DNA from 2 places in the Tardiphaga sp. 20_F10_N6_6 genome. Region 2 is predicted to be linked to the other one. Evidence: predicted binding sites of a transcription regulator. Region 2 holds the regulator's gene; the other holds the start of a gene.

Region 1 (16,080 bases), 1.6 Mb from region 2:
GCGCTGGATCATGGCGAATGGTTTGCCGGCGATGGTGCGCCATTCGATGGTATTGGTCGTCGAATTGAACGGGCCGAAGCCCTGCGACGCTGCGGGCTCGCTGTTGGCGGCCGCAGCCGTGGTGCCGGCCGAAATGGTTTCGCGGAGATCATCTTCGTTCTTGAACACGACGAGGCCTGCGGGGCCCTTGCAGACCTGTTCTCGCGCATAGTCGTCGCCATCGATCTTGAAGTTGGAGACGCCGCGGCAATCCCTGTCGGCCACGGAGCTGTAGAGGCTGCCGATATTGTCGGCTGCGGCGAGCGACGTGGCGCCAAGCAGGATCGTTAGGGCGGCGGCGAGGGCGGGCAGGCGGGGCATTCAAGGGCATCCAGCACGGGAAAGGTGCTGCTTTGACGCTCACAAGCTGGGGAAGGTTCAACGGAAGCGGCTGACAGGGCTGGTTGAATCGCGCTAGACAGCTTGGTCAGCCTTCATTTTGTCTCCAGCAGCGTCAGTTCCTCATCCCATGCCCGCCTCGACTTCCGCTAAGCCATATCGCATCGGCCGTTCCAAAACAGGTCTCGGTCTTTTCGCCACCCAGCCGATCAAGAAGGGCGTCAAGATCGTCCAATACTTCGGGCCCCTGCTGGATTCGAAGAACGAGAAGCACGACGCGATCGAGAACAAGTATCTGTTCCAGATCAGCAAGCGCTGGACCGTCGATGGTTCGATCCGCAAGAACATTGCGCGCTATATCAACCACGCCTGCAAGCCGAACGCCGAGTCCGACGTCAATGCGGCGAAGAAGAAGATCATCATCCGCTCGATCAAGAAGATCGAGCCGGGCGAAGAGATCAACTACGATTACGGCACGGAGTATTTCAAGGAGTACCTGAAGCCGATCGGCTGCAAGTGCGATTCCTGCGAGAAGAAGCGCAAGAAGAAGCGCGCCGAGGCGCGTGCCGAGAAGCTGAAAGCCAAAGAGAAGGCCGAGCGCAAGGCGCTGAAGAAGGAAGAAAAGGCGAAGGCCAAGGCCAAGTCTTCGGGCAAAGCGGCTTCGGGCAAAGCCAAAACGACCAAGGCCGCCGCGAAGAAGACCTCCGCAGCGACCAAGGCCAAGGGCCGTACCACCAAGGGCAAGTCAAAGAAGGCCTGAGCCGCTCTGTCTTAACCTCTCCCCGCTCTGCGCGGGGAGAGGTCGCCGCGTTTTCGCGGCGGGTGAGGGGCGGGGTATGCGGCCAACGCGATATCCGTCTTTCTCGGGTTGATTTTGGATCTGCGACGCAGGTGCATGGGAGAGGCTATTTGCCTCGCCCCTCACCCCGACCCTCTCCCCGCGCAGAGCGGGGAGAGGGAGCGCACGGCCAGCGCTTCCATTACTCGAAGTATCAAGCCGCCTGTGCCGCTGCGCTCCGGCGCAGCCCGATATATTGCAGCTCCGCGAACACGCCGACTGCAATCGCCTGCGCGGCCACGAAGATCTGGCCGAGCAGGTTCGGCGTCACCGCGCCCGAGAACAGCAGGCCGATGCTGCCCAGCGTCCACAGCGCGTTGCCGACGATGATCACCAGCACCAGCAGCTTCGGCATGGTCGCGCGGGTGCCGAGCCAGCCGACCAGCGCCGCATAGGCGATCAGAAACAGGCCGGATTCCAGCAGCAGTGCTTCAGGCAGATGCAGCAGCGGCGCCAGCATGGCCGCGGCAAAGGTCAGCAGCAGCGCCATGGCGCCGCTGACGACAGCGTCGATCTGGATGGCGCGGCGGAGCAGGAGAGAGGGATTGATCATGGTCGTTGTCCTTCGGTTGGTCGTTGTGGATGTCCCGACCATGACGGCGCCGCGGAGCCAAATCGATTACCTGTGAGGTCATGGAAGCTGCGAAATTCGCGTGTTAGCTTTTTGCCATGAACACACAGCTTGCAGCGTCCTCCGCAACATCCCGGCCCGCCGGGATCGGCCATCATTTGCGCGAATGGCGGCAGCGCCGCCGCCTGAGCCAGCTGGATCTGGCCGGCGATGCCGAGATTTCCACGCGTCATCTGAGTTTCCTGGAGACCGGCCGCGCCTCGCCGTCGCGCGAGATGGTGTTGCGGCTGGCCGAGCGGCTCGACGTGCCGCTGCGAGAGCGCAATGTCTTGCTGGTGGCTGCTGGCTTCGCACCGGCCTTTCCGCAGCGTGCGCTGGACGATCCCGCGCTGAATTCTGCGCGACAGGCCATTGACCTCGTGCTGAAGGCCCATGAGCCCAGTCCGGCGCTGGCGGTCGATCGGCACTGGAATCTCGTGTCCGCCAACCGAATGGTGATGCCGCTGCTGGAAGGCATCGCGCCGCGCTTGCTCGGGCAGCCCTTCAATGTGCTGCGGCTGAGCTTTCATCCGGAGGCGTTGGCCCCGCGCACCGTCAATCTTGGTGAATGGTGCGCGCATCTGCTGGAGCGCCTGCACCGGCAATGCGAGGCAACCGCCGATCCTGACTTGCTCAAACTGTATCAGGAATTGAAGACCTATCCGGTACCGGCGCGGTCGGCGCCGATCGCGGCTGACAGCGTTGTGGTGCCGTTCCGGATGAAGCTCGGCGACGATGTGCTGAGCTTCATGTCGACGACCATGACCTTCGGTACGCCGCTGGATATCACCCTGTCGGAAATCGCCATCGAGACGTTCTTTCCGGCGGATGACGTCACGGCGAACAGGCTCCGGGAGATCGCTTCAAACGGGAACTAACGGCCTTGTCCGCGATGTCCACGACGCCTATTTGTGGGCGGAACAAATACAGGGAGCCCGCCCATGAGCACCATCAAGCCGCTTCAGATCGATATCGTCTCCGACGTCGTGTGCCCGTGGTGCTATATCGGCAAGCGCCGCATCGAGAATGCGCTGGCGTTGGTCCCCGACGTGCCGGTGCATGTCAATTGGCGGCCGTTCTTCCTTAATCCGTGGATCCCGCGCGAGGGCATCGATCGCTCGACCTATCTGGAGACCAAATTCGGTTCGGTCGAAGCCTACAAAGGCATTGCCGGCCGTGTCGTCGATGCGGCCGAGCAGGAGGGCCTGACCTACCGGCCGGACAGCGTGAAGCGCCAGCCGAACACCATCGATTGCCACCGGCTGATCCATTGGGCCGAAGCCTCCGGCAAGTCGGCCGAGGTCAAGCAGCGTCTGATGGAATTGTATTTCCGCGATGGCGGCGATCTCACGCAAAGCGAGACGCTGGTGCAGGCCGCAGCCGATGTCGGGCTCGATGCGGACGATATCCGCAAGCGCCTCGCCACCGACGAGGATGTCGAACTGATTTCCGGCAACGCCAAGGAAGCCGCGGACAAAGGCATCTCCGGCGTGCCGACTTTCGTGTTCGCCGGCAAATATGCCGTCTCTGGCGCGCAGGATGCGGAGAAGCTCGCGCGCGCGATCCGTCAGGTATCGGCGGAAGTGAACGCCGAGGCGGCGGAGTAGGGCGCGCCTTACGCGCCCTTCAAATAATAATTCGCCTTCTTGCCGAGCGCGATGCGGCGCAGCAGTTTGCGCATGGCCAGTGAGCTACGCAGCGGTTTGATCGCCGTGGTCACCGGCCGGTAGAAGGCGAGCTTCAACGTGTCCAGCATCGGCTGCTGTCCCGGCGGCTTCTGCGGGAAGCCAATGCCGCGCAGCATCGAGTTGAAGAAGTGCAGGTCGTTGACGCGGCGCACTTCCTTGGTCTTCCAGGTGATCGCCATCGAGATCGAGAACGAGCCGGCGGTGCGCACCCAGTGTGGCCACTGATAGGGCACGTAGCAGCCATCGCCATCGAACATGTGAAACTCGACGGCGCGCGGTGCGAAACTGTCGTCGAATTTGAGATTGCGATGCTTGGTCATCGAGCGTTCGATCTCGTCGTCGGAAACGATGGCGCGGTCGCTGTTGTCATAGATCGTGAAAAACTTCTCGCCATGGATCTGGACGAAGAAATTATCCTCGCTGTCGAGATGGAACGGCGTGGTCGAATTCGGCGACGACACGAACAGGAAGCCTTCGAGCTGTTCGAAACCGGCATCGAGCAGGCTGTTGAAGCCGCGGGCGCGCGCCACCGACAGCAACGTGTCTTCGAGCAGTTGGCGATACTCCGGCGAGTTCTCGATCCGCTTCAGCACCATCCACGCACCAGCGGTCTCGATGCGCTTGACCACTTCGACCGGGTCGAGATCCACCGACGGGATCGCGTCGGGGTCCTGGCTGATCGCGACCTTTCCCGAATTGTATTCGATGAGATCGCGCGGCAGTTCGGATGCGAGTTGCGCGATACGCTGCAGCGTCAGCAGCGGATGTCCGGCGAGCTTGTGCTTGATGGCGAACGGCTTCAGCGGAAAATCGTTCTTGAGCGATTGATTGGCGGCCGAGATCACCGGCGCGACGTCAGTTGCAGCGTTCATGGTTGAACCCCTGGATATCTATCGGAGGCGGTTGCGGATGGAGCGGGCGACGTGCCGCAGCGGCTCGCGGATCGAGCGACGCAAGGTGAGCGCGCCGTGGATCAGCGATACCAGCGGATCGTGCTTGCGCAGCGGAATCAGCACGTCGCCGATGGCAAGGCGGCCGCGCCAGATCGGGTCGATCATCGGGTGACCGGCATTGGCCGTGGAGTCGGCGCTTGCAATCACGGGATCGGCGCAGAGATGCCGCGTCACGTCGAGCGTGAGTTGCACGCCGGGGGACAGTTTGGCGAAGCGCTCGTCGACGCCGAGCTTGAAGTAGAAGGCACGATCGAGATGCCTGAGCAGCACGCCGGAAGCGACCGGTGTGTCGCCGGCGCGCAGCGTGACGATCTCGCATTGGCCGTGTTCGGCGAGCGCCTTGGTGGCGCTGCGGATGAAGGCATTGTCGCCGGCATCCTGCATCAGGGCGGTGCCGCGTTTGCCCTTCCATCCGCTTGCTTCCAGCGTCAGGAAGGTGTCGATGGTCGCCGCGATTTCGGCCGGCGTACGCGCGACATGGAAAGTCACGCCGCCATGTTCGGCGAGACGATTGCGCTGGCGACGCAGTTCTTTCAGCTTCTTCGCGCCGAGCGCATCGCGCAGCAGGTCATCGACATCGCGCGTGGCATCAAGGTAGGCGCGGGCGTGGGATTGCAGGATGCGCGGCACAAGATCCTGCATGGCGAGCGACTTGCGGATCGCCTGCATTGCGGCGCAATCGAGCGAGACGTTCTCGAGGATCAGTGCATGCGCGCCGGCCTTGCGGGCCTGTTCCAGCAGGCCCGTGACAGCATCAGGCGCCATGTCGCGATCGAGCAGCGGCGTGGAGAGCGTGCCATAGGGATCGGCGCTGACCAGTGCCGGGAGTGGAATGCGATAGGCGCGCCGGGCGGTGATTACTGGCAGCAGCCCGATCAAGCGGGGTGTTCCGGCTTCGCTCATCCAGGCGCTGAGCGCGGCGACATCGGTGCGGCCGCGCGCGGATGCATTTACGGCCAGTTCCCAATCGGCGAGATAATAGCCGTTCGGCTCGACGGCCTGCTGCGCGAGCGCGCGCCATGGCTCGGGCGCGATTGCTGCGAGCGGCGCAAGCGCATCGGGCGCAGACGCTGGGCGGTTCGCCGCGGTCATCCCGGCGCCCGTTGCTCTGCTGCCATGCATGCCGGCTGGGTTTGCAATGTCGACCACGTCCCCGATCCCCGTCGCAAGGAAGGCGGCGCAGGCCGCTTCTCCATTGCTGTCTGCGGAGACTAGGAGAAACATTCCAAGATCCGGTTTTTCCGGACGCGAAATTTGACGGGAATGTGCAACCGATCGTTCACCAAACGGTCGCTGAAAAGCCTGTGTTTTCAGTGGATATGGGCCGGCCGGGGTGACGGGTGCCGGAGTATTCGCGCGTTTCCGCGGACGGGCGGACCTGCGGTCGATGGTCGCGGCCTCGCCATGTTGGGGCTGGAAAATGGCCTCTACGTCAGGCTATCAAGGCGCCGGAGGGACCCATGATGAGAGCATTGGTATTGGCGATCGCGGCAGTGGCGCTTCTGGCTGCGCCGGCGAACGCACAGGTGGGCGGCGGCAAACGCGGCGGCAGCGATCATGCGCCCGCGCCCGAAAAGCCGAAGATCGACGAGAAGGCCTACAAGGCCGCCTTGGAACGCGTTCCGACTCCCAAGGAAAAATACGATCCGTGGGGCGGCGTCGCGCCAGCTCCCGCGCCCGCAACGGCAGCGAAGAAAAAGTAATCGTCGGGCAGCACATGTCGCACGCGGTTCCCATGAACCGCGTTTGCGTTGACAGCGACCAATTTGGGCAGCGGCAGGCCGTCGCATTGTTGGCGTGCGGCCATCCTGATTTCAGTTGAATCAGGCGGGGAATTATCCGTCGCGCGAGCCGGCCCAGGCCGGGGAGACTGTTCGATGGTTCGTCCTGTCATTCGCAGCGCGATCGTTGCAGCCACGGTAATGCTCGGCTCAACAGCCGCTTTGGCCGAGAGTCGCCTGGCGCTGGTGATCGGGCAGTCCTCCTATCGGTCCATCGCGCCGCTCCCCAATCCGGTCAATGACGCCAAGGCCATGGCGCAGATGCTCGGCGATGCCGGCTTCGAGGTGCAGTCGGCCATGGACCTGTCGCAGACCGATCTGCGCGCCAGGATCGCCGGCTTCGCCGCCAATGTGTCCGCCAAGGGGCCCGACACCGTGGCCCTGGTGTTCTATGCTGGCCACGGTCTGCAGATCGACGGCGAGAATTATCTGGTGCCGGTCGATATCGATCCGAAGCGCGAAGCCGATATTCCGCTGCAGGCGGTGCGCCTCAACGACATCTTGAACACACTGACATCCGTGCCGAGCAAGAGCCGCATCATCCTGCTCGATGCTTGCCGCAACAATCCGTTTCCGGCCATCAGCAAGACCACCGGCCGCGGGCTCGCCCAGGTCGATGTGAAGTTCGGCACGCCCGGCACGTTGCTGTCCTTCTCGACGTCGCCCGGCGCCGAAGCCGAAGACGGTAAGGACGGCAACAGCCCCTATACGACGGCGCTGCTGAAGGCGGGGCGCGAGCCGGGCCTGCCGATCGAGGATGCGTTCAAGCGCGTGCGACTGTCGGTCAATCAGGCCACCGAAGGTCGTCAGACGCCGTGGGAGAGCTCATCGCTGGTCAATGACTTTCGCTTCTTTGGCACTGATGCCGGCGCCAAGCCCGCCGTGACCAAGAAGACCGTCGATCAATGGCGCAAGGAGCTGCAGGGCAAGCCGGTGCAGGACGCCAACAATCTGATCGTCTCGGATGGGTCGGTGGAAGCCTATGAGGCCTTTGTCGGCCTCTATGCCGAGCCGCCGCTCGGCCCGCAGGCGAAAGAATGGCTCGACCGTCACTACAAGATGGTGGCGTGGAATAACGCCGTCATCACCAACACCGCGCCGTCCTATCGCGACTTCCTGGCGAAATATCCCGACAGCGATCTGACATCGACCGCGCAGAAGCTCGAGGAGCGCACGCGCAACAAGCCGGTGCCAGATACGGCGGCGAACGCGCCGACCAATGTCGCATTGGCCGGACCCGGACCGACATGCCCGTGCGGCGCGCCGCCCGCGGCAGCGCCTGCATCGAAGAAAGCGGAGAAAACCACCGAGCCCACGAAGAAGCGCGCCGACAAGCCATCGCCACCACCGCGGCGCGGCCGCGAGATCGTGGAGGAAGAGGTCATCATCCGCCGTGCGCCGCCGGTCTATTACGAGCCGGTACCGCGCGTCTATTACGGCGGTGGAGGCTATGGCGGTTACGGCGGCGGCAACTATGGCGGCCGCGGGCGCTACTGACGGGCGTCTACTCGAACGCCACGCCAAGCTGGCGGTCGTTATTCCAGACCGGACGGCAGCGGCGGATGAAGTGATCCGCCTCGATCACCAGCATGAAATTCGAGGGCAGGCCGAGCGGGCTTGCGATATCGACACGCGCCCCGGAGGCCGAGAGGTTGCGGACGGTGCAATCGATCCCGCCGCCGCCAAAGGCCAGCGTGCCGCGCTTCAGAACCCGGTGTCGTGGAGCCGTTCGTTTCTCGATCATGGTTGTCGTCCGCATCGTCTGCATGCGCCACGTCTAGCACTGCGATCTTGCCGGCCGATAAAGCCGATCGCAGAAATCCGGACCCGCCTGTTCATCCTTCGTGAAGTTCTGGAGGATCAGAAGATTTCATAAAAATATCAAATCAAGGAAATGGGCTCCATGATACCGTCTGGCCGTTGGACGCTCAGCCAGCCATTGGCCGGCGTCATTTTTCGGGGAAGGGGACCATGATGAAGTTCGCCTGCGCGTTTCTGACTGTCGCTGCCATGTTCTCTGCCGCGCCAGCCCAGGCTGTCGTGCTCGATCTGTCCACCATGTCCTGCAAGCAATTCGTCGAATCCGGCCCCGACGAGATCAAGATGGTGCTGACCTGGATGGACGGCTGGTACAAGGGCGACTCGGACGATGCGATCATCGATACCGAGGTGTTCGTCGAGAACGCCAAGAAGTTCGGCACCTATTGCGCGGCGCACCCGACCATCAGCATCGTGACGGCCGCGGAGAAAGTGCTGGGCGACTAGGCTCCAGTCCGGGCCAGCGTCCGGGTTTCTCGGCTTCCCGGTTTCCGAAGATTTCAACCTGCGTGAGGCACGACGGGGTGCCTTGCGTCAGGCGCTTGGCGCGTCCGAATGGCCGGTGGTATAACGCCTCCGAAATTCACGGAGCTTTGGTGCCATGAAACGATCCAGCAAACTATTCAGCGTCGTCGCAGCGCTCGCGCTTCTGACCGGACCGGCCGCCGCGCAGATGATGAACCTGATGCCGGAGGTGAAGTCCAAGTCGGCGGAGGAGAAGGAACAGGACGCGATCACCGAGAAGGCGTATCGCGAGTCGCTGCGCAAGATTCCCGACACCAAGGCTGCGGCCGATCCATGGGGCAATGTGCGCAGCGATGCGCCGAAGGCGGCTGCACCCGCGAAACAGCCGCGCACCAAGACCGGCAGCGCTGCGAATTGATCAGGCGATGACGTGGCATCGGCGGCTCGTGCCGCCGGGCGCGCAAATGGACTGAAGCCTGCGCGCGGCCACTGACATATGCGCCTGTGTCAGTTGCTCCAGGACAGCGGCACTTCGAACAATCCGCCGCTGTCTTCATTCTCGACGACGATCGCGCCCCTCACGACGCCGAGGCTGCGCACCATCTCCGATGCGAGCTGACGTGCGTGCAGCATCGCTTCCTGATCGTCCTTGAAGCTCGTCCCTTCTTCGTCGAGGAACGTGTTTTCGGCGATAATATGAAAGAAATATCGAGGCACGGGAAACGACCACAGCTGGCGCGCGTGTAAATGGCTTGCAGCACCTGAGGTTGCTGTAAGACAATGATACCGCTAAACTAACTTGTTCCGTGCGTCGATAGAAATGTGCAAAATTTGCGGCAAATAAACGGTTTTTTTGCGCAGCCCGTCGCGCGTGCAGGGATCCGCTTTCGGAACCGTGATGCATCTCTGGGTTGTCATCGAAGGCGGCCATTGTATCGGGCGCCATGATCGTTGCGGTATGATGGGATGAGATACGGGAGTCATCCGGCCGCGATTTCACATATGGGGCAATCATGTCGTCGGCCGATATCGTCTTTGCGTGTGCTCTGGTCGTGATGATCGGGTGCAACCTCTATGGCGAGCCGCGGATTGCAGGTGAGCGCGTTGCGATGCAGTGGGGCTTCGACGGCAAGCCGACATGGGATGCGCCCAAGCGGATTGCACTGTGGGGCATGGTTGTCTTCATGCTGACGGTGCGCCTGATCATCCGGACGGCGACGACCTTCGCACCGGAGAAGGTTCACGGCGCCAATCTCGGACTCATGCTGGCGTCGGTGATCATCGCCGCGTCGCATAGTTTCATTGTGCTGAAAGCAATCAAGCGGAGCTGAGTTGCGGCATGGCTAGGGGAGCATCAGGGCGGAGAACGAAGCCGCCGCACATAGGCGAGGGGCATATGTCACGCGACCGGTTCTGGTTCTTCCACCCGTTTCGGGTGCGCTATTCCGAGATCGACGGCCAGGGCGTCGTGTTCAACGCGCACTATCTCACTTACTTCGATACGACCATCACCGAATATTTTCGTGCGCTGGGCTATGACCAGTTTGCCGATGCCAAAGTGAGCGGCGTCGACTTTCACGTCGTCAAATCGGTGATCGAATACAAGGCGCCGATCCTGTTCGATCAGGAGCTGGACGTCGCCGCGCGCGTGGCGCGAATCGGCAATTCCAGTCTGGTGTTCGAGCTCGGCATCTTCGCGCGCGCAGCCGAAGATCTGTTTGCCACCGGCGAGATCGTCTGGGTCAATACCGATCAGAAGACCCATCGCCCGGTACCGATCGCGCAGCCGATCCGCGATTTGATCGCCACGCGCGAAACGCATCTCGCGGGATAAGGCACAGGTGAGATGGGCCGGTGCGCGGCGCCGGGCGACTCTAGGCTGGCTCGTCCAGATCGTAGAAATGGGCGAGGCCCCGGCAGATCTCCATCAACCGGTCGCGAAAGGGGGTCTGGGCCGGATCCGAGTAACTGACAATGACGCGCCAGCTGTCATCCAGCGAATAGATGATCACGCTCATGTTCTTGGGCCATGGCCCGGCGATTGCGGCGGCTTCTCGAATGATCTTCTGAAGTTCGGCGGCGGTTTTCTTTGGCTTGGGCATCCACGCTCCCTGGCTAGAAGCGTTCTAAAGTGGTGGCAGGGAACTGTCCAGAGTGTGTCGGGCTCGCAGTTTGTGCGACCCGACTTGCCTGTCTTGGGGTGACCCGGGGGCGTCCGGCCGGTTCAACCGCTGCACTGACCAAAAGAGGCCGCGCCCCGAGGCGGCCTTACCTTGGCAACGTTCCCAGATCGCCCGATGAAGGCCTGCCCAGGGCAACGAATGCTGCGACCGCCAGAAGGCAGATAGGCGCAATCAGACCGAGCAGGTATCCGGCAAGACCGTGTCGAATGTAGATGCCCCAATAGTTGACGAGGCCGGGGTAACGGGAATCGGTGTTCGTATAGAAGACGACAAATTTTGCGGCGTTGGATATGTGCCCGTGTGACCACACGAGAAATGTAAATGCCAGCACGGTTGCGATCACGCAGAGTGCAGCTACCACGACCATGCGCTGATTTCTGTTCATCGGATTTTACTCGCTGGCTTCACCCCCTGTTGTGCAGGAAAGCTGCACGAAGGTTCAAAGAAGGGGACTCGCCTCATGCACCGCTATGGGGTGCTTCGCTGCGCTTCACGAACCAGCCTGGGATCTGCAGCGTGATCCATGATCCGAGCACCGTGAGGATCGCCATGCCTGCGAGCGAGATATAGAGCAGGGGATGTTGTGAGGACGCGAGCGACCCGTTGAGGTGCAGGTGTGGGCGGATCATGTCCATGACTAGGCTGACCAGGCTCGCCGCCACGAAGCCGCCGATGACCGCAGCGACAATGCTCGCGATCCATCCGAGCGGGCCGCGCTTCTTTGTCCAGGCGTCGTGAATTCCCACCGCCAGCATGGCGATCAACATGATCAGCATGATGGTCAGCGGGCCACCCACGCTCGACCTCGGCATCGCGCCGCTGAGTTCCACGAGCAACAGGGCAGCGACGGAGAGCAGTGCGATCGTCTTCACGGCGTGTGACCTTCCCATGTCGGATTGAACGCATGAGCGATGCGGACATCCTGTTGTGCGGGAAACGCGCAGGAAGGTTCAAAGGTGGCTCGATGAGGCCGAATAGGGCGGCTGCCGTTTTCGAACCAGGCCATTGCAGCGGGAACAGGCCAGTATCGAAATTCGGGAGGTGACGTTCACGCCAACTCAATCGAGTCGTTCTGGTCTCAGGTGAAGCGCGGGATCAACGGGACTTACGTTTGGGTTTTGAAGAAGCACTTGCAGCTTTACCTTCGCGAGTTCGAGTATCGCCATAATCTGCGAAAGCAGCCCACTTTGATGTTCGAACTCCTTCTTCAAATTTTTCCGAAGGTACGGGTTGAGTGACCATCGCTCGAAGAAGTTGGTCAAAGCAATCTTCCGTTTTTATCCTTTCATTGGAATATCTCCTTCTCCTGCGCTTTTAGGCGCAGGTTTGACTGATGTATCCAATCATTCAATTTGGCAGTCGCGTTGCTGAAATTCGTTTGGATTGGGTTCGCGGTTACAACGAACCCTTCGCGCGCGCGTCCATCCACCTTGTCATAAATCTCTGAAAACGTCGAAATAGCCCTGTGCAAATCGTTAGATGCGTACTGCCAATTTGGTATCGGTTGTTCGCGCTCGGTTGCAGGCAATAGAAGCACCTCTGCCAACAACTCTGCCCTGCGTGGAAAATCTCTGATTACAGACTCGATGCCTTGATAGGCTTCGCTTGACACAGGGCGAAGAGCCTCAAGTCTATCCGTGATGTATTTCAGATCGGCCTGAGGAGGTGTTGTGCTGTACTTTTTTGCCTCCCAAAGCTGAGCCAACTGCTGTGACTCTCGTTCTATCGCCGCTGTTGGCTTATTCAAAGCGGCCGAAACTCTCGCGAACGCTGCAGAGATCTCCTCTTTGTCGGCGTTTGAGTAATATCTCTTGGTTGACGGCGGTTTGTTGATAGTTTTCTCGGGGACAAATTGCTTGCCTGAGAAGACGTCAAACTCGGTTTTCGCCGTTTCAGCATTAATGGTCGTTGTTGTGGTTGGTTTGGGCTGTAGCACTTGCCAAATCACGCCACTAACGGCGATGAAAAGGCCCAGCATTACGATGTGTGATGGTTCCAATTTGCTGCCCAGTCTATGAATCGCCGTTCGCCTATCCAGCGTTTTAAGCTTTTGGGCGATAATTGGTTTGAGATGCTCAATAACTCCAGTGAAGCCAGTAAAATCCCTTTCAATAAGCCTTGCAGCAAAAAGTGCTTCGGCAATGTCACCGTTGTTAGGACGACCGCCGATATGGTTTTTGCGTAGCCAATCTATCTCATTCGATCCCAACCCTTGAAAAGCTTCGTCGACCATTCCTGCATAGTCCACGGGTGATGTGCGGCGATACTGGAGGGCAGCCAGCCAGTGCCAAGCGAGGAGGGCTGCGACTCCCAAAAGCAATGGGACAAACCACTCCAATAAGAATCCATCTACCTGAGCTTCTGTAAGGCCAGCGGCAGCGCCTATTTTGTTATCGATGTAACTGGTCAAGGCATTATCTGCCAACGACCGGGGCAATTTTCTAATGACGTATTGAGACAGGCCCCCGACAACCAGAATGCCAAAGACGTCGGTAATCCACCTAAGCATGCCTGTTCCCACCCCAAAGCGACTCTAGAGCTAGCTGCTCAAATTCTCAAAAGAACATATTGCGAACATAGAACAGATGGGGTACATTATTTTCAACCCGAACAGCACCGCTATCCTCTGGCGCTTGCCGTTTGTCCTGTCGCGAATCCCTTCATAAGGAGCTAGATCAATGGCTACCACTCCGACTGCCCTGCGTATCGTTGAAGGATCCTCCATGGACAAGACCAAGGCCCTGTCGGCCGCGCTCTCCCAGATCGAGCGCCAGTTCGGCAAGGGCTCGGTGATGAAGCTCGGCAAGAACGACCGGTCGATGGACATCGAGGTGATTTCGTCGGGCTCGCTCGGCCTCGATATCGCGCTCGGCGTCGGTGGCCTGCCGAAGGGCCGGGTGATCGAGATTTACGGACCGGAATCCTCGGGCAAGACGACTTTGGCGCTGCATTGCGCCGCGGAAGCCCAGAAGAAGGGCGGCATCTGCGCCTTCATCGACGCTGAACACGCGCTCGACCCGGTCTATGCCCGCAAGCTGGGCGTCAATGTCGATGAACTCCTGATCTCGCAGCCGGATCACGGCGAACAGGCGCTGGAAATCGCCGACACGCTGGTGCGCTCCGGCGCGGTGGACGTGCTGATCATCGACTCCGTGGCAGCGCTGGTGCCGCGCGCCGAACTCGAAGGCGAAATGGGCGACGCGCTGCCCGGCCTGCAGGCTCGTCTGATGAGCCAGGCGCTGCGCAAGCTGACCGCCTCGATCAACAAATCCAATACGATGGTGATCTTCATCAACCAGATCCGCATGAAGATCGGTGTGATGTATGGCTCGCCGGAAACCACCACCGGCGGCAATGCGCTGAAATTCTACGCCTCGGTCCGCCTCGACATCCGCCGCATCGGCGCGATCAAGGAGCGCGACGAAGTGGTCGGCAATTCGACCCGCGTCAAGGTCGTGAAGAACAAGCTGGCGCCGCCCTTCAAGCAGGTCGAATTCGACATCATGTATGGCGAAGGCGTCTCCAAGATGGGCGAGATCCTCGATCTCGGCGTGAAAGCGGGAATCGTCGAGAAGTCTGGCGCCTGGTTCTCCTATGACAGCCAGCGTCTCGGTCAGGGCCGCGAGAACTCCAAGGCGTTTCTCAAGGCCAATCCGGACATGACCGCCAAGATCGAAGCCTCGATCCGGCAGAATTCCGGCCTGATCGCTGAACAGATTCTTGCCGGTCCGGTCGAGCGCGATGAAGACGGCGGTGACGGCGAGGAGCCGGCAGAAGATTAATCGGATCAGGCCCGGAGACGCACTGACGTTCATGCGCAGTGATCTTACCGGACCGATCTTGCAGCCGACAGTGTCGGCTGAATGATTTCGCGGTGGGTGCTGTGGGGGTCTGTTGCCGATACCCTGCGGTGCCTGCCGCGTTGTCATTTCAGGGCATGTTGATCTGAGTGCGCGCTGATCGCAACTATCGCCGCCCGGCGGGAACGGCCTCGGCCGGCGGTGCGATCAGTTTGTTGACCGCATGACAGGCGACGCCGTCGACCAGGTCCGGTACGACCTTGCGACAGAGATCGAATACTTCGGGGCAACGCGGATGAAACGTGCAGCCGGAGGGCGGATCGATCGGATTGGGAATCTCGCCGGAGACCGCGATGCGTGCGCGGCCTGACATGGCCAGATCCGGCACTGCGCCAAGCAGCATGCGCGTATAGGGCATGCGCGGCGCGCGGAAGAGTTCGCGCCCTTCCGCAATCTCCACGATGCGGCCGAGATACATCACGCCGATCCGGTCGGCCATGTGCCTGACCACAGCAAGATTGTGGCTGATAAACAGATAGGTCAGGCCGAATTTGTCCTGCAGCTCGCGCATCAGGTTGAGAATCTGCGCCTGCACCGAGACATCCAGCGCCGAGGTCGGCTCATCGCAGACGATGAATTCGGCCTCCGATGCGAGTGCGCGGGCAATGGCGATGCGCTGGCGCTGGCCCCCGGAGAACTGATGCGGATATTTCTGCCCGTCATCGGGATGCAGGCCCACCAGAGTCAGCAATTCGCCGACCCGCGCGCGAATGTCGCGCTCGCCCTGCATGAGATCGAAGGCGCGGATCGGTTCGGCGACGATCGCATCGACGCGCAGCCGCGGATTGAGGCTCGCATAGGGATCCTGAAAGATCATCTGGATGCGCTTGCGCAGCAGTCTTCGCGCGCCGGCTTGGCCGGGATCGCTCATAGAGACGCCGTCGATGATGACGTCGCCGGATGTCGGCGGCAGCAGCCCGACCACCATCCGCGCCACCGTGCTCTTGCCCGAGCCGGATTCGCCGACCAACGCAAAGGTCTCGCCGCGTTTGATCTCGAAGGAGACGCCGTCGACGGCTTTTAGAAACTCCATCGGGCTGCGCTCGATGACGCGGTTCAGCCAGGGCTTCGAGACATCGAAGGCGCGTTTGAGATTGCGGGCCTGCACCAGCGTCGTCATGCCACGCTCTCCGCATGGGCATGATCATAGAGATGACACGCGACCTGCTGCGCGCCGACGGCGATGGGTTCGGGTCGCTCCACCCGACAGCGGTCGAACGCGAAACTGCAGCGCGGATTAAACGCACAGCCCTGCGGAATGGCAGACAGCCGCGGCATTGAGCCTGGAATCTGCACCAGCCGCTGCGAGGCGTCGCCCGTCAGCGTCGGGATCGCGCCCATCAGTCCCTTGGCGTAGGGATGCAGCGGGTTCTGCACCACGTCGCGCACCGGGCCGATCTCGGCGATGCGCCCGGAATACATCACGGCGACGCGGTCGGACGTCTCGGCGATCACACCCATATCGTGGGTGACCAGCATCACCGCCGTGCCGTGGTCGCGGCCGAG
Region 2 (16,080 bases):
TGCTAAATAGATGCCTGATCGGCGAGCCGGTCCAGGCATTCCTGCCGTCCCAATACCGCCAGAACATCGAAAATGCCGGGCGATGTGGTCTTGCCGGTCAGCGCCACGCGAAGCGGTTGCGCAACCCCGCCAAGCTTGATGCCAGCTTCCTCGGCAAAGGCGCGGGTGGCGGCTTCGGCATTTGCTGCGGTCCAGTCGGTGACGGCTTCCAGTGCCGTGCGCAACTTGCCAATCAACACACGGGTTTCCGGCGTCAGCGCGGCCTGCGCCTTCGGCTCCATCGCCAGTGGGCGATCGGCAAAGATGAAATTGGCGCCGTCGATCAGTTCGATCAGCGTCTTGGCGCGTTCCTTCAGGCCGGGCATGGCGCGCAACAGCTGGGCGCGCGTGGTGTCGTTGAGCTTCGCCTTCAGTTCGGGGCCGCCGGGCACGTAATTCAGCACGTCCTCGAACATGGTCACGAGGGATTGATCGTCGGTGTGACGGATGTAGTGACCGTTGAGATTTTCGAGCTTGGCGAAATCGAAGCGCGCGGCGGAACGGCCGATCCCCGACAGGTCGAAGGCGTCGATCATCTCCTGGGTCGAGAAGATTTCCTGATCGCCATGGCTCCAGCCGAGGCGTACCAGGTAATTCCGCAGGGCAGCCGGCACATAGCCCAGCGCGCGATACGCTTCGACGCCGAGCGCACCGTGGCGCTTCGAGAGTTTCGAACCATCAGGCCCATGGATCAGCGGAATATGCGACATGCTGGGCACGGTCCAGCCGAGCGCGTCGTAGATCTGCTTCTGGCGCGCGGCGTTGATCAGATGATCGTCACCGCGGATCACGTGCGTCACGCCCATGTCATGGTCGTCGACGACCACCGCCAGCATATAGGTCGGATTGCCGTCGCCACGCAGCAGCACGAGGTCGTCGAGATTTTCGTTCTGCCAGACCACACGACCCTGTACCTGATCCTCGATCACGGTCTCGCCGGTGAGCGGCGCCTTCAGGCGGATCGTCGGTTTGACGTCGGGGCGCGGATCCGACGGATCACGGTCGCGCCACAGTCCGTTATAGAGCTTGGACTTGCCCTCGGCGCGGGCGGTCTCGCGCATCTGTTGCAGTTCCTCGGCGCTGGCATAGCAGTAATACGCCTTGCCCTCGGCGAGCAGCTGTTCGGCGACTTCGCGGTGCCGGCCGGCACGGGCAAACTGGAAGACGGTGTCGCCATCCCATTCGATGCCCAGCCACTTCAACCCGTCGATAATGGCGTCGATCGCGGCATCCGTTGAACGCTCGCGGTCCGTATCCTCGATCCGCAGCAGCATCTTGCCGCCGGTCTTTTTGGCATAGAGCCAGTTGAACAGCGCGGTGCGTCCACCGCCGATATGGAGGAAGCCGGTCGGCGAGGGGGCGAAACGGGTAACGACGGGAGCGGTCATATCAGCGGGTTCGATCGAGTTCGGTGTGAGTGTTGGCGGGCGTTTATCACAACGACAGGGCGCTGTCTCACGGCGAATAAACGCGGATTTGGGGCCGGAACCGCATCGGAAAAGGCCCTTTCGCGGGACCCGGCCCCTGATCCGGCCTTGGCGCGGCCTTCCGGATTTGGCACATAGGGCGCAGCTTGAAAGGCAGCAAATGACAGACGAATCGGTATCCGACGCAGGCCGTGACTTCATCCGCGACATCGTTGCGGCGGACCTGCAATCCGGCAAACACAAGAGCGTGGTGACGCGCTTTCCGCCGGAGCCCAACGGCTACCTGCATCTCGGCCATGCCAAGTCGATCTGCCTGAATTTCGGCGTCGCCGAGGAATTCGGCGGTCACTGCAACCTGCGTTTCGACGACACCAATCCGACCAAGGAAGAGCAGGAATATATCGACGCCATCCAGCGCGATGTGCGCTGGCTCGGCTTCGAGTGGGGCGAGGGCAACCTGCATTACGCCTCGGACTATTTCGAGCAGCTCTATGACTGGGCGGTACTTCTGATCCGCGCGGGCAAGGCCTATGTCGATGACCAGTCGCAGGAAGAAATCCGCTTTAAGCGTGGCACCCTGACGGAGCCCGGCCAGAACAGCCCGTTCCGCGATCGCCCGGTCGACGAGAACCTCGATCTGTTCGCGCGGATGCGCGCCGGCGAATTCCCGAACGGCGCCCGCGTGCTGCGCGCCAAGATCGACATGTCGTCGGGCAACATCAACCTGCGCGATCCCGTGATCTATCGCATCCTGCATGCGCACCATCCGCGCACGGGCACCGCTTGGAGCATCTATCCGAGCTACGACTTCGCGCACGGCCAATCCGACGCCATCGAACACGTGACGCATTCGATCTGCACGCTCGAATTCGAGGATCACCGGCCGCTTTACGACTGGTGCCTGGAAAATCTGCCGGTGCCATCGCGGCCGCATCAGTATGAATTCGCGCGCCTCAACATGACCTACACGCTGCTGTCGAAGCGCGTGCTGACCGAACTTGTCCGCGGCGGCCATGTCACCGGCTGGGACGATCCACGGATGCCGACGCTGGCCGGCCTGCAGCGCCGCGGCATTCCTGCCGAAGCACTGCGCGAATTCGTCAAGCGCATCGGTGTCGCCAAGGCCAACTCGACCGTCGATATCTCGATGTTCGATTTCGCCGTGCGCGAGACACTGAATCGCACGGCGCAGCGCCGCATGGCGGTGCTGAAGCCGCTGAAGGTGGTGATCGAGAACTACCCGGAAGGACAGACCGAGCAGCTCGAAGCCATCAACCATCCCGATGATGCGTCGCTCGGCAACCGGCAGATTTCATTCGGCCGCGAGCTCTACATCGAGCATGACGACTTCATGGAAGAGCCGCCGAAGAAGTTCTTCCGCATGGCGCCGGGCCGCGAGGTCCGCTTGCGTTACGGCTATTTCATCACCTGCAAGGACGTGATCAAGAACGCTGCCGGCGAGGTGGTCGAACTGCGCTGCACCTATGATCCGGAAACCCGGGGCGGCAATGCGCCGGACGGCCGCAAGGTCAAGGCGACGATCCATTGGGTGAGCGCTGCAGATGCCGTGCAGGCGGAAGTGCGCGTTTACAATCAGCTGTTCGCCGATCCGCAGCCCAATGCGACCGAGTTCGCATCGCAGCTCAATCCGGACTCGCTGGAGAAGCTGACCGGCGCCATGCTTGAGCCAGCGCTGGCGAGCGACAACACAAGCGATGTCGTGCAGTTCGAGCGCCAGGGTTATTTCTGTCGCGACAAGGATTCAGCGCCGGGCAAGCTGGTCTTCAACCGTACCGTCGGTCTGCGCGACAGCTACGCCAAGCTCGCTTGAGCAACCCTAGGGATTAGTTTTCGTATTCTGCATCCGTTCCGCTAGCCGCCGCTTGCCCTTCCGATAGCATTCGGAAGGACAAGCTTGGCGTGCGGGCGTTCGATGGCGCGGGGCGGGGATCAGCAACAGCGGCGGGGCCGATCCGGCACGGCGACCACATGGCCGCCGCCGGCCACGGCAGGCGTCGCTCTCCCGTCACCGACGTCATCAACGTCGGGCTTCGAGACGCTCTGGACGTGGGTGTGGGCCGAAGCTGGTCCCGGTCGCTTGCTGCCTTGGGTGCCGATCGCTTTCGGGACCGGCATCGCGCTGTATTTTGCCGCTGAGCATGAGCCGGTGGCCTGGGTTGCCGCTGCGACGGCAGGCCTTCTTTGCGTGGCTGCGTTTTTGCTGCGGCGGCAGCGATGGTTTCCCTTGATCTTGCTCATTGCGGCAATCGCGGCCGGCTTTGCGATGGCTGCAATGAAAACCGCGCGCGTGGCTCATGAGGTTCTGGCGAAGCCGCTCTATTCCGTCGCGCTGACCGGCTTCGTTGAAACTCACGAGGAACGGGAGCGCACGGATCGCTTCGTGCTGCGCGTTGCCACGATGGACAGCCCGCGCGCCGCACCGAAGCTCACCCGTGTGCGGCTGTCGGTGAAGAAGGGCATGGCGCCTGCCGTCGGCAGCTTCGTCGAATTGAAGGCAAGGCTGCAGCCGCCGCTGCCGCCGCTCCGGCCGGGGAGCTACGACTTCGGACGGGATCTGTATTTTCAAGGGATCGGCGCGTCCGGTTTTGTGATGGGCGGCATCAAGGCAGTCGATCCGCCGATACAGCCGAGTGTGGCGCTACGCTATTCGGCGACCATGCAGGGGCTACGCGACGCCATCGACGCGCGGATCCGCACCGTGCTCTCGGGTGATAGCCGCGCCATTGCCACGGCGCTGCTCACGGGCCGCCGCGATGCGATTTCGGCTGACGTCAATGATGCGATGTTCATCTCCGGCCTCGGTCATGTGTTGTCGATCTCCGGCTATCACATGGCCGTTGTCGCCGGCGTCGTGTTCTTTGCGATCCGCGCGCTGCTGGCACTGATCCCCGTGCTGACGGTGACGTTCCCGATCAAGAAAGTCGCTGCTGCTGCGGCATTGCTGGCTGCGCTGTTCTATCTGCTGCTGTCCGGCGCCGAGGTCGCCACGCAGCGTTCGTTCTTCATGACGGCCGTCGTGCTAATCGCTGTCATGGTCGATCGCCGGGCGGTGACGTTCCGTACGCTGGCGGTGGCAGCAATGGTTGTGCTGATCGTTTCGCCGGAAGCGTTGGTGCATCCGAGTTTTCAGATGTCATTCGCGGCGACGCTGGGGCTGGTCGCATTGGTGCAGATAGGCATGCCCGCGCTGTTTGCCTCGCCCGATCATTCCGCGACCGCGCGCGTGGCGCTATGGGGCGGACGCGAGATCGCGATGCTCGTACTGGCTTCGCTGGTCGCGGGCCTTGCCACCACGCCCTATGCTGCCTTTCATTTCCATCGCGTCACGCCTTATGGCGTCGTCGCCAATCTCCTGGCGATGCCGGTGGTCTCGGCACTGGTTATGCCGGCGGGCATTCTCGGTTTGGTGGCCATGCCGTTTGGCTTTGACGGTGTGTTCTGGCGGCTGATGGATGTCGGCATCCAGTGGATGATTGTCGTCACGCAATGGGTGGCAGCCTTGCCCGGCGCCATCGGCCGGATGCCGGCCTTCGGGACGGGACCGCTGATATCAGCCAGTATCGGCATCATCGTGCTGGGATTGCTGCGCACGCCGTTGCGCCTCGCAGGGCTTGGTGTGCTTGCGCTCTCGATTGTCTGGGCGTTGCTGGTCAAGCAGCCGGATGTCCTGATTTCGGGTGACGGTCACAGCGTTGCGGTACGGGGCAGGGAGGGGCGCCTGCATATGATGCGCAGCGCCAAGGATGCGTTTCTCGCGAAGGAGTGGCTTGCCGGTGATGCCGACGCCCGGCTGCCAACGGATGCCTCCCTCAGCCACGGTGTGTCCTGCGACCGCGACGGGTGCATCACGGCGCTGGCCGATGGGGCTTTGGTGGCGCTGGTCTTACAGCCGGATGCCTTCGCAGATGATTGCGAGAAAGCGGCGCTCATCGTCACGGCGCGACAATCGCCGAGGGATTGCAGGGCGCTGGTGATCGATCAGGATCGCTTGCAACGAAATGGCGCGGTGAGCCTGCACCGAACTGCGAACGGCTTTACCATCGATGCCGTCCGGCCACGGGGCTTGGACCGTCCGTGGTCGCGCGCCATTCCTGATGAGCCCCAGCACGATCTGATCCCGAACAGTCGTACGCCACAAAATCGGCCGGTGGATGCGACGCCGGCGGAAGCCGATCTTCAACCCGAAGATCAGTAATCCGCCGAGGCGCAAATCTCAGTAGCGGCGATACAGGCCGATCAGCTTGCCCTGAATGCGCACCCGGTTAGGCGGCAGGATGCGAACTTCGTAAGCGTCGTTCGCTGGCTCTAGCGCGATCGACGCGCCGCGGCGGCGGAAGCGCTTCAACGTGGCTTCCTCGTCGTCAATCAGGGCCACCACGATGTCGCCGGTGTCGGCGCTTTCGTTGCGCTGGATCAGCACCGTGTCGCCATCGAGAATGCCGGCGTCCTGCATGGAATCGCCGCGCACTTCGAGCGCGTAATGTTCGCCGGAGCCGAGCATGTCGGCGGGCATGCTGATGGTGTGGCTGCGGGTCTGCAGCGCCTCGATCGGCGTACCTGCCGCGATCCGGCCCATGACCGGGATGGCAACCGTGCGGCCATTGTCATCATCGCCGCTGTTGCTGGCGATGCTGGCGGCCGAACGCACCTTGCCAAGCGTGCCTTCGATGACGCTGGGCGTGAAGCCGCGGCGCCCGGTGCCGCCGGTGACCGGCGCGCCGAGCTCTGGCAGCTTGATGACTTCGATGGCACGGGCGCGGTTGGGCAGACGGCGTATGAAGCCGCGTTCTTCCAGCGCCGTGATCAGACGATGGATGCCGGACTTCGAGCGCAGGTCGAGCGCATCCTTCATCTCGTCGAAGGACGGCGGGACGCCGGCTTCCTTCAGCCGTTGATCGATGAATCGCAGGAGTTCGTATTGTTTGCGCGTGAGCATCTGAAGCCATCCTCAGTTGACGGTGTCGGCCGCCGCGTGCGTTTCAAAGGGCCTTCGAACGGTGAGTCTCAATCCTGAGACGATCGTTCGAAGATCGGTTGCGCGAGTTCGGGCACTCTCAAACTACTCAAAGCCACAGAATCTCGAAACAAATCATGAACGAACACTATATGTTCCATATGTGTTCTGCAATGCTTAATTTGCCGTCAACAGAACGCACGTTGAGTGAGGTTTGAGGAGGCTGTTCCTCACCAGTCGTCGATCCTCGACGGACATGGAAAATGCTTCCGCGGTCGCTTGGGCTACGCGGACGTCACGCGCCCAATGGGCGGCGGCGGAGTCGTGGAGCCGGTCGCCAGCGAGCGCTGAACCATGATCGTGTCGGCCCAGCGGCCGGAGCGATAGGCGACGCCGGGCAGCAAGCCGACGCGGGCAAAGCCGAAGCTCTCATGCAAGCCGAGCGAGGCCGTGTTGTCGGCATCGATATAGCCGATGATCTGCCGGAAGCCGGCCGCCGCGCAGACATCGATCAACTCGCGCATCAACAGCCGGCCGATGCCCCGGCCGACATGTCCGTGGTGGATATAGATCGAATGCTTGACCGTGTAGCGATAGGCCGGTCGCTTCCGAAACAGCACCACATAGGCGTAGCCGACGACCTCGCCGCCTTGCGTGGCGACGAGATGCGGGAACCGTTTGCTGCGCAGGTTCTTGCGCCGGTCTCTGAGATCGTCGGGCTGCGGCGTGTCGGCGTCGCTGACGCCTTCCTCGACGCCTTGCCGGATGTGCCGGCGATAGATCGCCAGCATGGCATCGACGTCGGTGTCGCGTGATGGTCGGATGACGACCGGCTGTTCGAGTTCCGTTGGCAAATCAGGCTCCTTACGTGCTCCCTATTCGGAGACCACGTAAGTGTAAAGTCGGATCCGGCCATTGGCGTCGACCTTGCGGTAGATGCCCTGGATTTCGACGTCGAAGCCCGGGAAGGTGTTGAAGCAGGTCTCGAACATCCTGAGATAATCGATCATCGGCTTTGACCGTTCGGTGAGCCGTTCTCCGGGGACGATCGTGGCGATGCCGGGCGGGTAGACCACGAACGGCGTCGTCGCGACGCGCCCGAAGATCTCATCGATCGGGAGGTAATCGACGTCGTTGCGCACCAGACAGCGCGCGGCATCATGGGGTGACATGGCAATCTCCGGCAGATGGTCAGCGGAGAATTGCCTGGTCTGAAGTTCGCTCACATTGGCCTCGCGGAAGAACCGGTGCATGTCGCCGCATAGATCCCTCAGGCGTATGCCCGCGTAACGCGCGGGCCTGCGCCGTGCGAATTCCGGGATGACGTCTTCGAGCAGGGCGTTGTCGTCATGAAGCTTCTTGAAGGCGACGAGGCCCGATATCAGCGTGCCGGCCTTGCTGGCTTCCACGCCGGGCGTCAGCAGGAAGAGCAGCGAGTTAAGGTCGTTTTTCTCCGGCACGATGCGGTTCTCGCGCAGGAACTGCGCCACCACGGGCGCGGGGATGCCGTGTTCCGCATAGCCGCCGGTGGTGCGGTCGAAGCCGGGTGTCAGCACCGTCAGCTTGTTGGGATCGGTCATGGTGAAACCGGCTTCCATGCCGGGGAAGCCATGCCAGGCGGCGTCCGGCGCGAGCTGCCAATAAGCCGGATTGGTGGCCAGCTGGTCAGTGCCGATGCTTTCCCAGGGCACATTGTGAACAGCACCTTCGCTGGCTGCGTCGGGAATCGCGACGCGCTCGGGCACGAAGGGTTCGAAGAACCAGCGACGCTCGGCGCGGGTTTCCTTCTCCTCGAATTCGCGGCGCACAGCGCGCATCTTCTTGCGCAGTTCGATGCCGAGGCGGATCGTGTCGTCCCACAACACTTCGCCCGAGCGGCCCTTCATCATCTGCGCGCCGACATCCAATGATGCGAACAGCGGATAGAACGGCGAGGTCGAGGCGTGCTGCATGAAGCTTTCGTTGAAGCGCCGATGCTCGACGCGGCGTTTCTGGCCGCGGATATGACGATCCTTCATGTGGATCTGCGACGCCTGCGAGAAGCTCGCGAGCTGCTTGTGGGTCGACTGCGTCGCGATGATACCCGGCGAATCCGGGCCAAGGTCCTTGAGTCCCATGGCGAACCGGCCGGCATAAAGCGGGTGGAATTTCATGAAACCCGCCCAGGCTTCGTCGAACAGGATGTAATCGCAGAGATGGCCGATGCGCGCGATGATCATCTCGGCGCTGTAGATGGTGCCGTCATAGGTGCACTGTTCGACCACGGCGACGCGGAACGGGCGTGGACGCTTCCAGGCCTCGGGATCCGTGACCAGCGGATTGATACGGATGCGCTCGCGCAGCGCGTCCTCGTCGAGCGCATCCCAGTTCATCGGGCCGATCAGGCCCCAGGGATTGCGCGTCGTTGGCACATAGATCGGCACACCGCCTGAAATCATCAATGCGCCGTGCAGGGCCGCCTTGTGGTTGTTGCGATCGAACAGCACCAGATCGCCATCGGTGACCAGAGCCGATAGCGCGACCTTGTTGGAGGTCGAGGTGCCGTTGAGCACGAAATAGGTTTTCTCCGCGCCAAAAATCTGCGCGGCTTCCTTCTGCGCCTGCAGCGCAGGGCCCTCATGAGTCAGCAGATCGCCGAGATCGAGCACGGAATTGTCGAGGTCGTCGCGAAACACGGCTTCGCCGAGATGTTCCATGAACACCCGGCCGATCGGGCTGCGGCTGTAGAACACGCCGCCATTGTGGCCCGGGCAGGTCCAGAGCTGGTTGCCTTCCTCGGCATAGTCGACCAAAGCGCCGAAGAACGGCGTCTTCAGCGTCTCGGCATATTGCTTCAACCGGCTGATGAGATTCTTGGCGATGAACGGCGGTGTTTCCTCCGACAGGAAGACATAGCCGTCGATGAAATCGAGCACCTCGACCGGGACGTCTTCAAACCGCTTGCGACGGATCAGCAGGATGATGGGGAAATCGAGGCCCCGTTTGCGCATCAGGTTGATCAGCGCCGCGGTCTTGCCTTCGAGGCCCCTCTTGCCCCAGTCGACCACCATGCAGCCGATCGCCGCGTCGGTCTGGACCGCGATCGTGGCGTCTTCGAGCTTGCGCGCCTTGACGACCTCGAAGCCGGAACGCTCGATCTCATCGACGATCTGATTGAGGCGAATGCCCTCGAGATCGTCGGCGTCGAATGTTGGCATCGCAAACAGGAAATTGAAGCGTTTGAAATAGTCCATTTGTGCACCGATCTTGTTTCGCAGCGATGTCTCGCTGCGTTACGTGACAATTCAGTGACTGAAGCCGCGTTAAGGTATCTCAGTCAGAAAAAAGCTCAGAGAACATGCCGCGCGGCGGAAGTTCCGGTGGCCCGGCATCCCATCGCGCATCTCGGCCTTTAAACAGGCAGTCGCATGATCGCGCAGGAATCGCCAGCGGCGGCGGCGGGAGCGAATGGCTTGCGGATCAGAAGTCCTTCGGCAACAGCCAGATTTCCCAGCAGCGACGAGTCCTGTTTCATCACCGGCGTCGCCACCACGGTGCCGTCGGCGCGGGTTTCCAGACGCGTGCGCAGATAGTCCTCGCGCTGGTCGTTGGCGGCGAGGTCGCGGCCAAGCACCGCGGGTTCGAGCGCGTGAGCGACCTCGATTCGGCCGGATAGCGCGCGCAGCAGCGGCACCATGAACAGGAAGCCGCAGACATAGGACGAGACGGGATTGCCGGGCAGGCCGATCACGCGCATGCCCTGGCGGCGTCCGTGCATCATCGGCTTGCCGGGCCGCATGGCGATGCGCCAGAACGCCATCTCGACGCCGGCATTGATCAGGGATTGCTGCACGAGGTCGTGGTCGCCGACCGACGCGCCGCCGGTGGTGATCAGCACGTCCGCCTTCAGATCGATCGCGCGCTGAATGGCCGATGTGGTCGCCTCCAACGTGTCGACGGCGATGCCGAGATCGATCACCTCGGCGCCTTCGGCACGGGCCAGTGCACGCAGCGCGAAGCCATTGGAGAGCACGATCTGGCCGGGGCCGGGGACCGCGCCGGGCATGACCAGTTCGTCGCCGGTGGCGAGCACGGCAACGACCGGCCGTCGCCGCACGGGCAGTGACGGATGGTTCATGCCGGCGGCAAGCGCCAGATCGCGGTCGGTGAGGCGGGTGCCGGCGCGCAGCAGTACATCGCCTTCATTGAAATCGACGCCGGCCGGGCGGATATGCTTGCCGGAAATCGCGGCCTCGTTGATCCCGACGATATCGCTATCGCGCGTAGTATCTTCCTGGATTACCACGGCGTCGGCGCCAGCGGGCAAAACGCCGCCGGTGAAGATTCGCAGGGCTTCGCCGGTCTGCAGCGGGCGGTCGAATGGCTTGCCTGCGGCGATCTCGCCGATGACGCGGAGCTTGGCGCCCAACGTCGCATCGGCGGCGCGCACAGCATAACCGTCCATCGCTGACATGGGCTCCGGTGGCTGGGTGCGCAGCGAAGCGATGTCGCGGGCGAGCACGCGGTGGAACGCGTCTTCCAGCGGCACCATCTCCTCAGGCAGCGCATCGGCGCCCGCGAGAATCGCGGCCATGGCATCGGTAACCGGCATCAGGGCCATCGCGGGGATCTCCGGCAGTGTGGGCGCCCGTCATAGCGGAGAGCGGGAGCGGACGCAAAACCACCGGCGCTTTGGCAGGGCAGGGAAACACGGTAGACATCGGCGATCATGACCGACAACCACGCCGCAACCGCCGATGAAGCGCCTATCTGGCGGGCGGATGTGGATGCGCTGGCGTTCCGGCCGTCCGGCCATCGCGGGCTATGCATGGTGCACCGTCATGCGTTCCGGACGCTGCTCCGGCGCTACCCGTCGCCGGAGGACTGCGCGGCCTATTTTCAAGACCACAGAGCGGTGTTCCAGGCGGCGGCTAGCGCCAAGCTCGTGCGTGCGTCGGTAGCGGCAGATGCGAACTTTCATCTGACCAGCCGCGATCTCGCCCGCGCGATGTAAAATTAACGGTCGCGCCGCCGGAGCAACTCGGCTAAATTGGCCCTCTATTTCGCGAGGATTCCGATGCAACAGACCCAGACCGCCCAGATCTCCGCCGTCACCACTGACGTTAATGTCGTCGTGCAGGCCGTTCTGGCCATGGCGCTCGGTCTGTTTATCGTCGGGGTGGTCGGTTTCTCGCATATCAGCGCGGTCCATAATGCGGCCCACGACACGCGCCACGCCAACGCATTCCCCTGCCACTGAGACATGTCCGTCTTCAGGTCGATCGTCTTCTCGGCAGCGCTGGCTGGCGTGATCTCTGGCGCTGCCATCACCGGCGCCCAGATGGTCGGGACCATTCCCCTGATCCAGAAAAGCGAAGTTTATGAGCGCAAGGCGGAAGCTCCGGCCGCTGTTGCGCCGACGGCTGCTGCCCAGCCCGCCCATACGCACGACCATGGCGCCGCCGCCCATAGCCATGAGGCTGAATGGGAGCCTGCCGAGGGCTTGCAGCGCAATGCCTTCACCACCGGCGCCAATATCCTGACTGCCATCGGCTTCGCGTTGCTACTGGCCGGCATCTTCGCGCTGCGTGGCCGGGCCGTGAGCTGGCGGGAAGGGCTGTTCTGGGGTCTCGGCGGTTTCGTCGTCTTCACGGCGGCGCCCGGCCTCGGCCTGCCGCCGGAGCTGCCTGGAATGCCTGTAGCCGACCTCACACTGCGCCAGACCTGGTGGATCGGCACTGCCTGCGCCACCGCGGCGGGGCTCGGCCTGCTGGTCTTCCGCAAGGCGTCATGGGCCGCCATTCTCGGCCTTGGCCTGATCATCCTGCCGCATCTGATCGGAGCCCCGCTGGCGCCCGCTGGCCATACGGATGTCCCGGAAGCCCTGTCGCACAGTTTCGTCGTTGCAGCGGTCCTGACCAGCCTGCTGTTCTGGGCACTGCTCGGCGTCCTCACCAGCATCGCCTTCCAGCGCATCTCGCGGACCTAAAGCCCGAGTGCCTTGAGCGCCTCGGCGACCGATGTCGGCGAGGTGACGTGAACGGCCTGCAATCCGCAAGCACGGGCGGCCTCGATATTGTCGGCAAGATCGTCGAAGAACACGATGCGGTCGGCGGGGATGCCGATTTCCGCGATGACGTGCTCATAGGATTTTGCATCGGGCTTGCGAAGCCCGATCGAGGACGACAGAAACACCGTGCGGAAGTGACTGAGCAGATCGGCATGGTGTTCCGAGAAATGCGTGACATGCGCGACATTGGTGTTTGAGAACGCGTAGAGCGGCCAGCGCTTCGAGGCATGCGCGAGGAGTTCGGCGATGCCCGGCATCTCCCCGACGAAGATCGCATTCCAGCCTTCGAGAAATTGTGCCGGCGTCAGATCGATACCGAGCGTGTCGTGCAGATGCGCAAAGAATGCGTCGTCGGAAATCTCGCCGCGCTCGTGTCGCATATAGACGTCGCCGCGCGCAAACCGGCTCACGATGTCGTCCGGTGTACACTGCGCGTAGTCCGACCAGACCTTCAGCACGCGCGTGAAATCGATATCCAGCACGACGCGGCCGAGATCAAACAGCAGGGCGTCTGCGGAATTTGGCGTAAGCGACATCGTCATCTGTATCTTTTGGCTCAACGATTGAACATGTGCGGCGCAGGTTAGCGGATGGTGGCAGAAAATCCTTGCCTCCGCGTGACAAACCGCCCCGATATTTCTGTTGCCTAGGCAACTAATTCGTGAGAGCCTTTCCAAAGAGGGCGCTACTTAGAGCAGTCAACTGCCGGGCCCTGCAGGGAGAGAAACGATGGTGGACCGCTTGTGCGGGACGGCGATTGATGACGCGCGAGTAACGCGTGGTGGTCTAGCCGGTTACCGCGCCGAGATTGCCGTGAATGCGTCGCAGCAAGTCGATCAGCACTTCGCGTTCGCTTTCATCCAGACAGGACAGCAGCTTTCGCTCGCGTTCCAGCGCGGTCACGATGACGGCGTCATGGGTCGTGCGACCCTTCGTGGTCAGCGTAATCGAATGGGTGCGTGCGTCGTCCGGGTCGGCGTTGATGGCGACCAGGCCGCGCTCTTCCAGCATGGCAAGCGTGCGGCTGACCGGTCCCTTGTCGAAGCCGATGACGTGGCAGATGCGCGAGGCGGGAATGCCGGGCTCGATGGCCAGCAGCGACATGATGCGCCACTCGGTGACATTCACGCCAAAGCGCTTCTGATAGAGCGCGGTCGCGTTGCGCGACAGCTTGTTCGCAATGAAGGTGATGAAGGCCGGCACATAGCGCTCGAGATCGAGCAACTGCCCGCCTTTGGAAGCTGGCGCTCTCGCGGCGACAGTCCTGACATTGACCTTTGTCGCTTTCGCCTTGGCGGGCTTTCGAACCGTTTTTCCCGATCCATTCTTGCTCATGCACCACGATCCTGCCTGCCAGCGTGACGTCGTCGAAATCGGCGAGATCACGTGGTCCTGAGGAATAGAGACACGCAGCCGCAATTGCCAACAAGAAAATATGGGAGATTCACATGGTTGCCACGGTCACGACGGCATCGCCCCACACCCCGCCGGTGCTGTCCTTCGGCGGAGCCCTGCCGAACGACTTATCGTCTCAGCCCGTCGTCCACCTCGACGTCGATCCCTTCGCTATGGACTTCTTTGCCGATCCTCACCCCACCCACGAGGTGCTGCGTGAAGCCGGGCCCGTGGTGTATCTCGACAAATGGAACGTCTACGCGGTCGCGCGCTATGCCGAAGTTCATGCAGTCCTGAACGATCCCGCGACGTTCTGCTCGAGCCGCGGCGTGGGCCTCAGCGACTTTGCCAGGGAGAAGCCGTGGCGCCCGCAGAGCCTCATCCTCGAAGCCGACCCGCCGGCGCATACGCGCACGCGCGCCGTGCTCAATAAAGTGCTGTCGCCCGCGGTGATGAAGCAACTGCGTGATGGCTTTGCCGCGGCCGCCGATGCCAAGGTCGACGAACTGCTGGAGCGGCGCAGTTTCGACGCGGTCGCGGATCTTGCCGAAGCCTATCCACTCTCGGTGTTCCCCGATGCGATGGGACTGCAGAAGGAGGGCCGCGAAAACCTGCTGCCTTATGCCGGTCTTGTCTTCAATGCTTTCGGTCCGCCGAACCAGCTGCGCCAGGACGCCATCGAACGCTCTGCGCCGCATCAGGCCTATGTCGCTGCGCAATGCCAGCGCGACAATCTCGCGCCCGGCGGTTTCGGCGCCTGCATCCATGCGCGGGTCGACACCGGCGACATCACCGCCGACGAGGCGCCGCTGCTGGTGCGCTCATTGCTGTCGGCAGGGCTGGACACGACGGTGAACGGTATCGGCGCTGCCGTTTATTGCCTGGCGCGCTACCCGCAAGAATTCGCGCGGCTGCGCAGCGACCTGTCGCTGGCGCGCAATGCTTTCGAGGAGGCCGTGCGTTACGAAAGCCCCGTGCAGACCTTCTTCCGCACCACGACGCGCGACGTCGAGATCAGTGGATGTCGTGTCGGTGAGGGCGAGAAGGTGCTGATGTTCCTGGCCGCCGCCAACCGCGATCCGCGCCGCTGGGCCGATCCCGAACGCTACGACATCACCCGCAAGACGTCCGGCCATGTCGGATTCGGCTCCGGCATCCACATGTGCGTCGGCCAGCTCGTGGCACGTCTGGAGGGTGAGGTGATGCTGTCCGCATTGGCGCGCAAGGTCGCATCGATCGAGATCACCGGCGAGGTCAAGCGCCGCTACAACAACACGCTGCGCGGGCTGGAGAGCCTGCCGATTACCTTCACGCCTGCCTGAGGATCCTATGCCGAGCATTACGTTCATTCATCACGACACCCGTGCCGAGACAGTCCGCGCCAATGATGGCGATAGCGCCATGTATACGGCGCTGCTGCATGGCATCGACGGCATTACGGGCGAATGCGGCGGCGGCGCGGTCTGCGCCACCTGCCACGTCTATGTCGACGACAACTGGCTGGGCAAAGTTGGCGCAGTCGGTGCCGACGAGGATGAGTTGCTGGAAGGTGTCGCCAGCGAGCGGCTGCCGAACAGCCGGCTGTCGTGCCAGATCAAGATCACCGAGGCGCTCGATGGCCTCGTGCTCCGGCTGCCGGAGCGACAGGTATAACTCGCAAGCAAGACCGCGACCGGCAACGTCCGGACCCGCGCAATCAAGGTAGAGGGGAGAGACGACAATGAAGGGCTTCAAGACAGTTTTGGCTGCTGCGGCATCCTGCGTGATGGCGACGGCAGTGCAGGCGCAGGTGTCCGACGATGTGGTGCGGGTCGGCGTGCTCAACGATATTTCCGGCGTGTTTCAGGATACCAACGGCATGGGCTCGGTGGAAGCCGCGCGGATGGCGGCCGAGGATTTCAACGGCGGCGGCAAGAACATCAAGGTCGAGATCGTCTATGCCGACCATCAGAACAAGGCGGATGTCGGCTCCGCCATCGCGCGCAAATGGCTCGATGTCGAAAAGGTCGATGCCATCGTCGACGTGCCGAATTCATCGGTGGGTCTCGCCATCAACAATATCGCCCGCAACACCAAGATGACGTTCCTGGCCTCGTCGACAGCGACCTCGGACCTGACCGGCAAGGACTGTTCGCCGAACACCATCCAGTGGGTCAACGACGCATGGGCCACCGGCAACACCACCGCGGCAGCGA

Evidence for each region. The regulator LexA, encoded in region 2, represses DNA repair genes until DNA is damaged. The targets are predictions, from matches to a motif close to TGTTCNNNNTGTGTTCNG.
Region 1: a site for LexA is predicted at 13,274-13,291, ahead of recA (recombinase RecA). Genes of this name have one in related genera too.

Annotation. Positions count from the first base shown of each region.
Region 1 is NZ_CP197239.1:2,209,030-2,225,109, reverse strand. Features, by position in the region: gene AB7813_RS10885 (hypothetical protein) at 1-360, opposite strand, end outside; gene AB7813_RS10880 (SET domain-containing protein) at 509-1,138, shown strand; gene AB7813_RS10875 (hypothetical protein) at 1,371-1,769, opposite strand; gene AB7813_RS10870 (helix-turn-helix domain-containing protein) at 1,886-2,704, shown strand; gene AB7813_RS10865 (DsbA family oxidoreductase) at 2,768-3,433, shown strand; gene AB7813_RS10860 (JmjC domain-containing protein) at 3,442-4,386, opposite strand; gene AB7813_RS10855 (GNAT family N-acetyltransferase) at 4,405-5,616, opposite strand; gene AB7813_RS10850 (hypothetical protein) at 5,931-6,170, shown strand; gene AB7813_RS10845 (caspase family protein) at 6,345-7,745, shown strand; gene AB7813_RS10840 (PilZ domain-containing protein) at 7,753-7,992, opposite strand; gene AB7813_RS10835 (HdeA/HdeB family chaperone) at 8,220-8,513, shown strand; gene AB7813_RS10830 (hypothetical protein) at 8,668-8,949, shown strand; gene AB7813_RS10825 (DUF6894 family protein) at 9,039-9,248, opposite strand; gene AB7813_RS10820 (hypothetical protein) at 9,545-9,862, shown strand; gene AB7813_RS10815 (acyl-CoA thioesterase) at 9,928-10,365, shown strand; gene AB7813_RS10810 (hypothetical protein) at 10,406-10,633, opposite strand; gene AB7813_RS10805 (hypothetical protein) at 10,800-11,099, opposite strand; gene AB7813_RS10800 (hypothetical protein) at 11,173-11,586, opposite strand; gene AB7813_RS10795 (transposase) at 11,689-11,952, shown strand; gene AB7813_RS10790 (hypothetical protein) at 12,000-13,124, opposite strand; gene recA (recombinase RecA) at 13,393-14,496, shown strand; gene AB7813_RS10780 (ABC transporter ATP-binding protein) at 14,681-15,694, opposite strand; gene AB7813_RS10775 (ABC transporter ATP-binding protein) at 15,691-16,080, opposite strand, start outside.
Region 2 is NZ_CP197239.1:589,031-605,110, forward strand. Features, by position in the region: gene gltX (glutamate--tRNA ligase) at 3-1,427, opposite strand; gene AB7813_RS02700 (glutamine--tRNA ligase/YqeY domain fusion protein) at 1,627-3,297, shown strand; gene AB7813_RS02705 (ComEC/Rec2 family competence protein) at 3,400-5,682, shown strand; gene lexA (transcriptional repressor LexA) at 5,701-6,423, opposite strand; gene AB7813_RS02715 (GNAT family N-acetyltransferase) at 6,726-7,295, opposite strand; gene AB7813_RS02720 (Orn/Lys/Arg decarboxylase N-terminal domain-containing protein) at 7,317-9,674, opposite strand; gene AB7813_RS02725 (molybdopterin molybdotransferase MoeA) at 9,833-11,041, opposite strand; gene AB7813_RS02730 (hypothetical protein) at 11,150-11,434, shown strand; gene AB7813_RS02735 (CbtB domain-containing protein) at 11,498-11,680, shown strand; gene AB7813_RS02740 (CbtA family protein) at 11,684-12,409, shown strand; gene AB7813_RS02745 (HAD-IA family hydrolase) at 12,406-13,032, opposite strand; gene AB7813_RS02750 (MarR family winged helix-turn-helix transcriptional regulator) at 13,277-13,825, opposite strand; gene AB7813_RS02755 (cytochrome P450) at 14,059-15,207, shown strand; gene AB7813_RS02760 (2Fe-2S iron-sulfur cluster-binding protein) at 15,215-15,538, shown strand; gene AB7813_RS02765 (ABC transporter substrate-binding protein) at 15,606-16,080, shown strand, end outside.